One region of the Alteromonas sp. KUL150 genome, then DNA from elsewhere that is predicted to be linked to it. Evidence: predicted binding sites of a transcription regulator. Region 1 holds the regulator's gene; each other region holds the start of a gene.
The links. The regulator sigma-54, encoded in region 1, starts transcription at its own class of promoters, with help from an activator protein. The targets are predictions, from matches to a motif close to GTTGGCACGNNNNTNGNNT.
Positions count from the first base shown of each region.

Region 2: a site for sigma-54 is predicted at 1,535-1,553, ahead of GVO62_RS17835 (DUF2884 family protein). Genes of this name have one in related genera too.
Region 3: a site for sigma-54 is predicted at 1,468-1,486, ahead of xdp1 (exosortase-dependent surface protein XDP1). Genes of this name have one in related genera too.

Region 1 is NZ_BLIJ01000033.1:59,065-62,161, reverse strand. It holds gene lptA (lipopolysaccharide transport periplasmic protein LptA) at 1-197, shown strand, start outside; gene lptB (LPS export ABC transporter ATP-binding protein) at 200-925, shown strand; gene GVO62_RS07430 (RNA polymerase factor sigma-54) at 999-2,480, shown strand; gene hpf (ribosome hibernation promoting factor) at 2,511-2,798, shown strand; gene ptsN (PTS IIA-like nitrogen regulatory protein PtsN) at 2,812-3,097, shown strand, end outside.
Region 2 is NZ_BLIJ01000076.1:37,924-41,020, forward strand. It holds gene GVO62_RS17830 (NAD-dependent epimerase/dehydratase family protein) at 1-292, opposite strand, end outside; gene GVO62_RS17835 (DUF2884 family protein) at 615-1,427, opposite strand; gene GVO62_RS17840 (hypothetical protein) at 1,764-1,955, shown strand; gene GVO62_RS17845 (mechanosensitive ion channel family protein) at 2,086-3,097, opposite strand, start outside.
Region 3 is NZ_BLIJ01000070.1:952-4,048, forward strand. It holds gene pssA (CDP-diacylglycerol--serine O-phosphatidyltransferase) at 1-43, opposite strand, end outside; gene xdp1 (exosortase-dependent surface protein XDP1) at 425-1,363, shown strand; gene xdp1 (exosortase-dependent surface protein XDP1) at 1,526-2,491, shown strand; gene prsT (XrtA/PEP-CTERM system TPR-repeat protein PrsT) at 2,552-3,097, shown strand, end outside.

The DNA of each region.
Region 1 (3,097 bases):
CTGGCAATGCCGAACTTCAGCAAGACACGAGTAAAGTGCAAGGTGACAACATTACATTTGATATGATTACCGAGCAATTGCTTGCTACTGGCGGCAGCGGAGAAGATGGTGAAGGTCGCGTTACGACGGTATTTACGCCTGACACCATTCGTAAAACATCGAAAAAGCAAGACAAAGATAGTGAGGACAACAAATAGCCATGGCCACTCTTAGCGCAACTAACCTTGCTAAGGCTTATAAATCTCGTCAAGTGGTGAGAGACGTTAGCCTTTCTGTTTCTACAGGGCAAATTGTTGGTCTTCTTGGTCCAAACGGCGCTGGTAAGACCACCACGTTTTATATGATTGTAGGTCTGGTACCCCTGGACAAAGGCAAGATTGAAATTGACGAAAACGAGCTCACTCATCAACCCATGCATGAGCGCGCACGCCGCGGAATTGGCTACCTTCCACAAGAGGCATCAATATTTAGAAAGTTGACCGTTCACGAAAATATCATGGCAATTTTGCAAACTCGTAAAGATTTAAATTCACACCAGCAAGAAGAAGAAGCTGACGCACTACTTGATGAATTTAATATCAACCATATACGTAATAGTGCGGGTATGAGTTTGTCGGGTGGTGAGCGACGCCGGGTGGAGATAGCACGAGCGTTAGCGGCAAATCCACAATTTATTTTATTAGACGAACCATTCGCTGGTGTTGATCCAATATCAGTTAATGATATAAAGAAGATAATACAACATCTTCGTGATAGAGGAATTGGTATCCTTATCACTGACCATAACGTACGAGAAACATTGGATGTTTGCGAAAAAGCGTACATTGTGAGTCATGGCGAGCTTATTGCGCAAGGAACAGCGGAACAGGTTTTAAGTAATCAAAAAGTAAGGGATGTATACCTAGGCGAACAATTCAGGCTATAGTTAATGTAACCGAATTGTCATTTTTCAATTTCGCTCTGGTATATTCAATTTAGAGCATTTAAATAAGACGTAGATGAAACCATCTTTACAGCTAAAATTTAGCCAACAACTTACCATGACACCTCAGCTTCAGCAGGCTATTAAATTGCTGCAGCTGTCTACTCTTGATCTTCAACAGGAGATTCAAGAGGCGCTTGACTCTAACCCACTGTTAGAAGTTGAGGAAGGTAATGACGAGCCTCAATCAGAAAAGAACAATCTCGATAATGATGATGGAGCATCAGAAGCGTCTGCTACTGCATCAAGCGACACCCTGGAAGCCGGAGATGCGTTAGAAAAAAACGATCTCCCTGACGAGTTGCCTATCGACAGTACGTGGGATGAGTATTATTCCGCATCTTCAGCGCCAGCGCCAGGTCCATCAAGTGATGATGAACAGATTTTCCAAGGCGAAACTACTGACGATATTCAAGAACACCTTTCTTGGCAGATGCGCCTGACCCATTTCTCGGAAACTGACCGGGCAATTGCAACGGCGATTATTGACTCGATTGATGAATCTGGCTATCTAACCGTCTCTCTTGAAGAAATTCTTGATGCGGTAAACGATGATGACTTAGAAGAGCCTATAGAGATGGACGAAGTAGAGTGCGTATTAAAGCGTATTCAAATGTTCGACCCCATTGGTTCTGGTTCACGGACACCTCAAGAGTGTTTAATGGTTCAGCTTCGCCAATTTTCAGACGATACGCCGTGGCTCGCTGAAGCGAAGCAGTTAATCGAAGAGTACTCTGACCTTCTTAGTAGCAAAGACTATCGCACGTTAATGCGTAAGAGTCGCCTGAAGGAAGATCAGCTGCGTGAGGCTATGCGTTTGTTACAAACCTTGAATCCTCGCCCAGGTAGTGCTTTAGTTACTAAAGAGCCTGAATATGTTATTCCTGATGTTTCAGTCGCCAAAAAGAATGGTCGTTGGGTGGTAGAATTAAACCCCGACAGCCTGCCTAAATTAAGCGTGAATCAACAGTACGCTGCGATGAGTCGTCGTGCAAAGAACAGTAGCGACTCTCAATTCATCCGCTCACACATGCAAGAAGCCAAGTGGTTCATAAAGAGCCTAGAGTCACGCAATGAAACCCTGATGAAGGTTGCGAATTGCATTGTGCAGCAGCAGATGGGTTTTTTCGAGCACGGCCCGGAAATGATGAAACCAATGGTGTTAAATGATGTCGCAGAAATGGTAGATATGCACGAATCGACTATTTCTCGTGTGACGACGCAAAAATACATGCACACACCACGTGGTATTTTTGAACTGAAGTACTTCTTTTCAAGTCACGTTGCGACAGAGTCTGGTGGTGAGTGTTCATCCACCGCTATTCGAGCATTGATCAAGAAGCTGGTGGCCGCTGAAAATGTTAGCAAGCCGCTAAGTGATAGCAAGATTGCTTCATTGTTGGCCGAGCAAGGCATAAAAGTCGCTCGGCGGACAATAGCAAAATACCGGGAATCGTTATCGATCCCGCCGTCGAACCAACGCAAAAGCCTTATTTAAACGGGCTCTATAATATAAGGAAGACGAAATATGCAAATCAACCTTACTGGTCATCATGTCGAAATCACCGACTCTTTGCGTAATTATGTCGATACGAAGTTCAGCAAACTTGAACGTCACTTTGATCACATTTCTAATGTGCATGTCATCCTGAACGTTGAAAAATTAAATCAAAAAGCCGAAGCGACTGTTCATTTAAGTGGCGCAGAAGTATTCGCATCCTCAGAAAACACCGACATGTATGCGGCGATTGACAGCATGGTTGATAAACTCGACCGGCAAGTAATCAAGCATAAGGAAAAACTGAAAAAACATTAGTAGTTAATTAAGCATGGACATACAAGCCATCGTAAGTCTGGACCGCACTGAATGTGCGGTTCAGTGTAATAGTAAAAAACGAATTCTTGAGATAATCGCAGATATTGCCGCCAAAAATAATGAGAACATCGACTCGGCGACGGTACTCAACAGTCTAATGTCTCGAGAGCGTATGGGAAGCACGGGTATCGGTAACGGTATTGCCTTGCCTCACGGACGTTTAGCGGGTCTCGATAAAGTAATTGCAATTGTCGTAACCTGTACACCGGCTATAGATTTTGACGCCTTAGATGAAAAGC
Region 2 (3,097 bases), on a different contig from region 1:
CACTCACCGCTGCATCTATAAGTGCAGTCATATTGGCAGTGAACGTTTCTAAGTGCGTGCTTTTTCGACCCGGCGGTACATTGAGTAATAGCGTCGCATTTGATAAGTGACGGCATACTACTTCAGGATCATCGCCTAGTGTGTATTCAACTCCTTCAATGCCTTGGTCTTTTAATGCTAAACATTTTTCGTGACTCCGGGTGGTTCCGATAATATTAACATCGCCTGCCAGTGCCTTACCGACGTATCCTGCTAACCATCCATAGCCGGTAATTACTAAATTCTGTGTCATTGTCTAGATACCTTTTCTGTCAATACGCGTTACATCAATTTACTTAAACTATGTTTGTATTCTATAGGGAATCGGTGGGTACTGTGCAATACAAGGTGCTATTGGAATGAGATATTTTTTTAAGGCGAGCGTTGTGAACAATGCCTAGTGGGAATTTGAAAGGGAAACAGCTATTCCTGCATTCCCACGCTTCGCTAGGAAACTTGCCAGCACCTTGTGAGTGGGCAATTATCTATGCAGATTAATGGTATTAAATAAAAAGCTGGCTATGCGTATGACACATAGCCAGCAGGGTGCTTTTAGCTATGAAGTGATAAAGCGATTACATTTTCATTTCTGAATGAAGGTCGATATCCAGCAAATTGAGCCCATCAAGACCAGAAATAGAGGCCTGCATTTTGCCTTCAGCATAGTCGGCTTTTTTGAGTACTTCGCACAGGGCATCACCTTTTTCTTCTAACGACGCCGCTTGGCTTTCTAGACGATACTCTAGGTCTTCACCCCAGCGTTCCATCTTCTCTTCGAATTCAGACATGTCGCCGCCTTCCCAAAGCATTTGAGTGCCAACAGCGATCAAGATTCGACCCATGGATTCACTAATTAAAGACTCAATTTGCGATTCGAACTCTTGTTCCCAGCTTTCGTCAAACCAACCTGGCTCTTCAAATTTGGTTGAATCGATGCGGATATTGCCAGCATCATCATAAAATGAGGTTTGCAATTTCGCATCGAGTGAGTCAAACAACTCGCGAAAATCATCGCCCATCTGGTCACCACCTAACAACTCAGTAAATACTTCAGTTACGGCGACGTTAGCAATTTTCAATCCTTCACTCGCAATGGTAAGCGTCATAGGAATTGCGGTATCTATGTTATTGTAATAATCGCTAACCCATTTCTGTTGCTCACGGTCAAGTGAGACAGGTTCACCATTGATCTTTAGATTGCGCTTCGCGTCAATTTCCATCACCGAACCATTGTCCATGGTTACGGTTAGGTTGCCTTGGTAGTACTGAATGTGACCATCAAGTTCCATGTCACAATTATTGGTTTGAAAGCTCTTGTCATGAGCAAAGGCGTGTCCACTGATTAAAGCGCTGGTAACGGCAACTGAAAGTAATAGTTTCTTAGACATTGGTTATTCCTTAATTCACTCGTGACAAGATTGTATTTGTACAAAACGTAGCCTTGCTCTGTCACTGATTTACTAAAGCTACAAAATGATGTTCTTTGCACTGAATAGAGCAATGCCCTTGCCAAGATTAAATTTCTTTATTTTTCATTGCTTTATTTGTTGTTGAAGCATTGGCTAGCTTTGTGTTTACTAACTATTTGGTGAATATATTAATAAGTTAGCAATTTTGACTAAGATCAATTTTTGGTTCACGGTAGTGTATTAAAACCAATCCAGCATGTTCAAAACTGAATTATTGGTGCATAATACCGCCAATTATTTTAAGGGGTTATCACAATGGCTGATTGGATTAATGCAATTATGTTTGGTGTTGCGCTAATTGCCTTTACGCTAGGGCTAAGCAGCATCGTTATGGGCTTAATGACTGCTAAAGCAGGTGCTGAAGGTATGCAGGAAAAAATCGAGTACGGTTTTTTTGGCGTTACAGGTTTAGTACTGTGCTTACTGATGGCCTATGCCTTGGCGTAAACATTAAGCGTTATAAAAAAACCGGCATTTGTGCCGGTTTTTTTCGCGTATTATTTGGCTTAGGTGCTCAAGCCTCAGTGTTTTGCTCTGCTAGCTTCTGGCTATGCGCTTACTTTGAGAATGAATTGCGCTATTGACCTTCATTACGAGGGGAATCGTAGCTTCCCTCATCGTTTTGACTGTCGCGAGCATTACGCTCTTCGTGTTCTTTCGTATCATGCTTGTATACACTCTGTTCACGGCTTGCCAAAAGTGAGAGATGTCCGTCTCTTTGATAAGCACGCAGGTCGAATAGGTCAAGCATCGCCATTACGTGGTCAAAAATATCAGCCTGTACTTTTTCATACTTCACCCATTCCTTTTCTGCGCTAAAGCAATAAATTTCTAGGGGAAGGCCAAGTTCATTCGGGGGTAATTGTCTAACCATCAAGGTTAGCTCTTGATTAATATTAGGATGCTTGCGTAAGTAAGCTTCCAGATAAGCCCTAAAGGTGCCAATGTTCGTCAGGCGACGGCTATTTAGTAAGTCAGACTCATCAATAGAGTAATCTCTGTGATAAGCACGCAGTTCGTTTTTCTTTTTATCAATGTATTCGTTGATATAGCGAATCTTTGAAAAACGCTCCAACATATCGTTGTCGCAGAGCTTGATTGAATGCACATCGATAAAAATGGCACGCTTAATCCTGCGCCCACCCGATTCCTGCATTCCACGCCAGTTCTTCACTGCCTCTGTAGTAAGACTATAGGTAGGCAATGTCGAAATAGTTTTATCCCAGTTTTGTACCTTAACGTTCGTTAACCCTATCTCAAGAATTTCACCATCTACTTCATACTTGGGCATCGCAATCCAATCGCCGGTATTGAACATACGGTTGGCCGCAATTTGAATGCCGGCAACAAAGCCCAAAATCGTGTCTCTGAAAATTAATAGCAATACCGCAGCAATGGCGGTTAGACCAGACACAATAAGCAGAGGGCTTCTATCTACAATCAACGAAATACTAAGAAGTATGGTGATAATAGCGAAAGCTAGCTTTGTAACCTGAATGAACCCTGTAATGGGCGCTCTGCGTGAAAAGGCCGACGCATTGTAAACGTCTTCTACGGTACTCAGCATTGCGTAGAGGGCCAGTAAACCG
Region 3 (3,097 bases), on a different contig from region 1:
AGTTGGGAAGTAAGTATATCCCTTTACGTTTTTGTTCAGACATATGTCCTCGTACTTCTACATATACAATTGCGTTAATTATTTCATAGATATGCGTGAACGCATAGCATAGTAAGAATCCAGTGTCTTTTCCCACTCATTCTTACGCAGCTTCAATCTAGCAACGTGGTCAACAAAGAACCGTCAATATTTTCCGCCGACATTGCTTGCAGCTACCCCTAGAAACCTTCGTCGACTGACGTATCCCATCAACTAAGACTAATAACTAGGTATACGGCAACATACCTTAAATAGGTCACCGTTCATATATCATACAAGTCCATGTTGAAATTAGGTACCTACTAAGTGTGCGCCAATAGAAAGGTGCAACGCTATCTTAGTATGTACTAGAAGCGAAAAGCGCTTCTTTTATAGGAAAGCAATTATGCTATTACTTCCAAAACACTTTTCTTTGAAGTCTGTATTACTAGTCTCCACGGCTTTGCTATCCACGTTAAGTGCTAATTCAGCATATGCCACCTACTATTATACCAAGCAGAGTTATTCACATTGCGGTTCGTCAAGTCAAACATCAGAACAAAGCAAAGTATGCAATTCACCGTTAGGTGAATACAATTATGACTTGGTAGATAACAAAGTAACTCAGAACTCTCCAACAGATAATGCCATTGTTCAAATAGACGGACTAAATATAGACATGTCTGCCTTTTCTGATACGCAGGGAATTACTGGAGAAACCGTAGTCGGCGCGAAGCTAGAGAAAATATCTGATAAATGGGCTTATGGTGTTACTAATAATGATGAATCAAATTACCGTGGCAGTGCAGACCATGCCATTGATAATCTAAACTACTTTTCCAGCGGTAGCGATAACTCGGACTACTACAGATTCACAAACGTAGAACGGGATTATGATTTTGTGTTGCTATCGTTCGATTCTGCGGTAACGCTTACCGGCGCTAGCTTTTCTTGGCTATACAATAGTAACGACAGTCAAGTCTCTGTAGCAGCGCTTGGCAATACGGCGAAATTAACTTCTGGCGTTAACACGTGGAGTGATATAGTTGCAGATGCACTAACTTCAGCATCGTTTGACATAGAAAATTGTGAATATTTAGATCACCGCGCTGACTTTACGTTCACTGAGTCGGCCCAATATTGGTTGGTGGGAGCGTACAACACTGTATTTGGTGAAACCGACGGAAGAATAGGTAACGACGCGTTCAAACTTGCCAATATTGGTTTCTCTGTCACAGAAACAATGGGTACACCGGATACAACCGAAGTGTCTGAGCCTGGAACTATCGGCCTACTAATGACTTGCTCTCTATTCGTCATGTGGCGCCGTAAAAAATCCATTTAAGAAAATTAGACTTTAGATCAATGACAGGTGGTCCAACCTGTCAGTTTTTTTTACTCAAACCAATCAAACCCACAAAAAAGAACAATAAAATTATACACCTAGAAAGTGGCACATTAAATGCATTAGACATGGAAATATTTTCATAGTCGTTGTGGTCCAAAAATGAAATTGAAGCAATTTTTAAGTATTCCTCTTTTATTCCTTCCGTTTAGTACAAGCATTTATGCTAGCGACAGAGCATTAGATGAAGCAATTTACACGCTTGTTGACGGTGTTGGAAGTACCCGTACTACCAATATCTTTTCGGGTACCGATGCTTCTCAAGGTATTATGATTGACGGCATTAACGTAAAAGTTTCTGTTTCTGCATGGAGTGACACAGGAAGTAAGGCACTGACCTATGACTTCAACACCAATACATGGGATGAAGGTACAGAAGATGAGTCTGTGAAAGAAGCGACTCTGGTCGATTACACAAACTGCAGCATCAATAGCTATGGAAATTGTATATCTGGCACACGAGCATACGGTTACGGTATGACGAACCAAGATCAAGTTTGGTATAATAATAGTAATGGAAATTATGTGCCTTGGGGAGACAGCCATTCTGTTGACAACTTCAATGATCATGGTTCAAGAGACTTTGACATGATCCTACTTTCGTTTGACCAAGAAGTGGTCTTAACTGGCGGAACTTTTTCTGCAAATTACCATGATGGCGGCGAAGAGAACGATGTCACTGTTGCAGGTCTCGATTATAATAGCGCTAACGCTTTGTTTACCGGCACTAGTGACTTTACGTGGTCAGATGTAAGTGACACTGTAATTACTGGCGCACTTGGCCATTTTGACATTAGCGAAACAAAAAATTCAGAGAACTATTACGAATCTTCATTCACAAAGAATCTAACCGCCGCTAAGTATTGGCTTGTTGGCGCCTACAATACCGTATTCGACCAGAGCGCGAGCGGTTCTATCAATAACGTAGGTTTTAAACTTTCTTCACTTACCGTTGGGTTAGAAAATGAAACGACTCTACCTCCAACTGAAGTCAGCGAGCCAGGTGCTCTAGCACTGATGAGTCTAGGTTTGGGGCTTGTGCTTTACAGACGTAAGCGTCGCGTATAATTGTTTAAAAACGCGTAAAAAGCACGTATCTTTAAAAGGTGGCTCAGGCCACCTTTTTTTATGCTATTTTTCAGCCATCAGCTTGGCTATGTATCGAAGGTTTATATGGATTTCTTTAATAATAAAAAGGGCATCGTGAAACGCACACTCGTTTCCGCAGTTGCCTCATCATTAATCGCTTTTAACAGTTTCGCTACCACCTCAGAGGACTATGAAAAAGCGCTTACTGCGTTTAATCAAAACGAGTACGACGAAGCCTATATCCACCTAAAAAATAGCTTACAGAAAGACCCTGAAAACCTAGCTGCAAAAATCCTCATGGGCGAAATACTGCTTATTAATGGCTATCTTACTGCGGCCGAGATGGAGTTTGTAGAAGCGCTGGAAATGGGTGCCGATATTAATCTTCTGGCAGAGCCTCTCGGCAACACTTGGTTGTTTTTGAACAGATATCAGGAGATTGTCGACTTTGCTGATTTAACCAAGCTGTCGGGTGAAGCAGAGCGCGAGTGGTTAATGATTCGTGCAACTGCGTGCACTAGACTGGAAGATGAGCAATGCGCCCTACGGGACTACAACACTATAGTCTCACGCACACCTAACTTC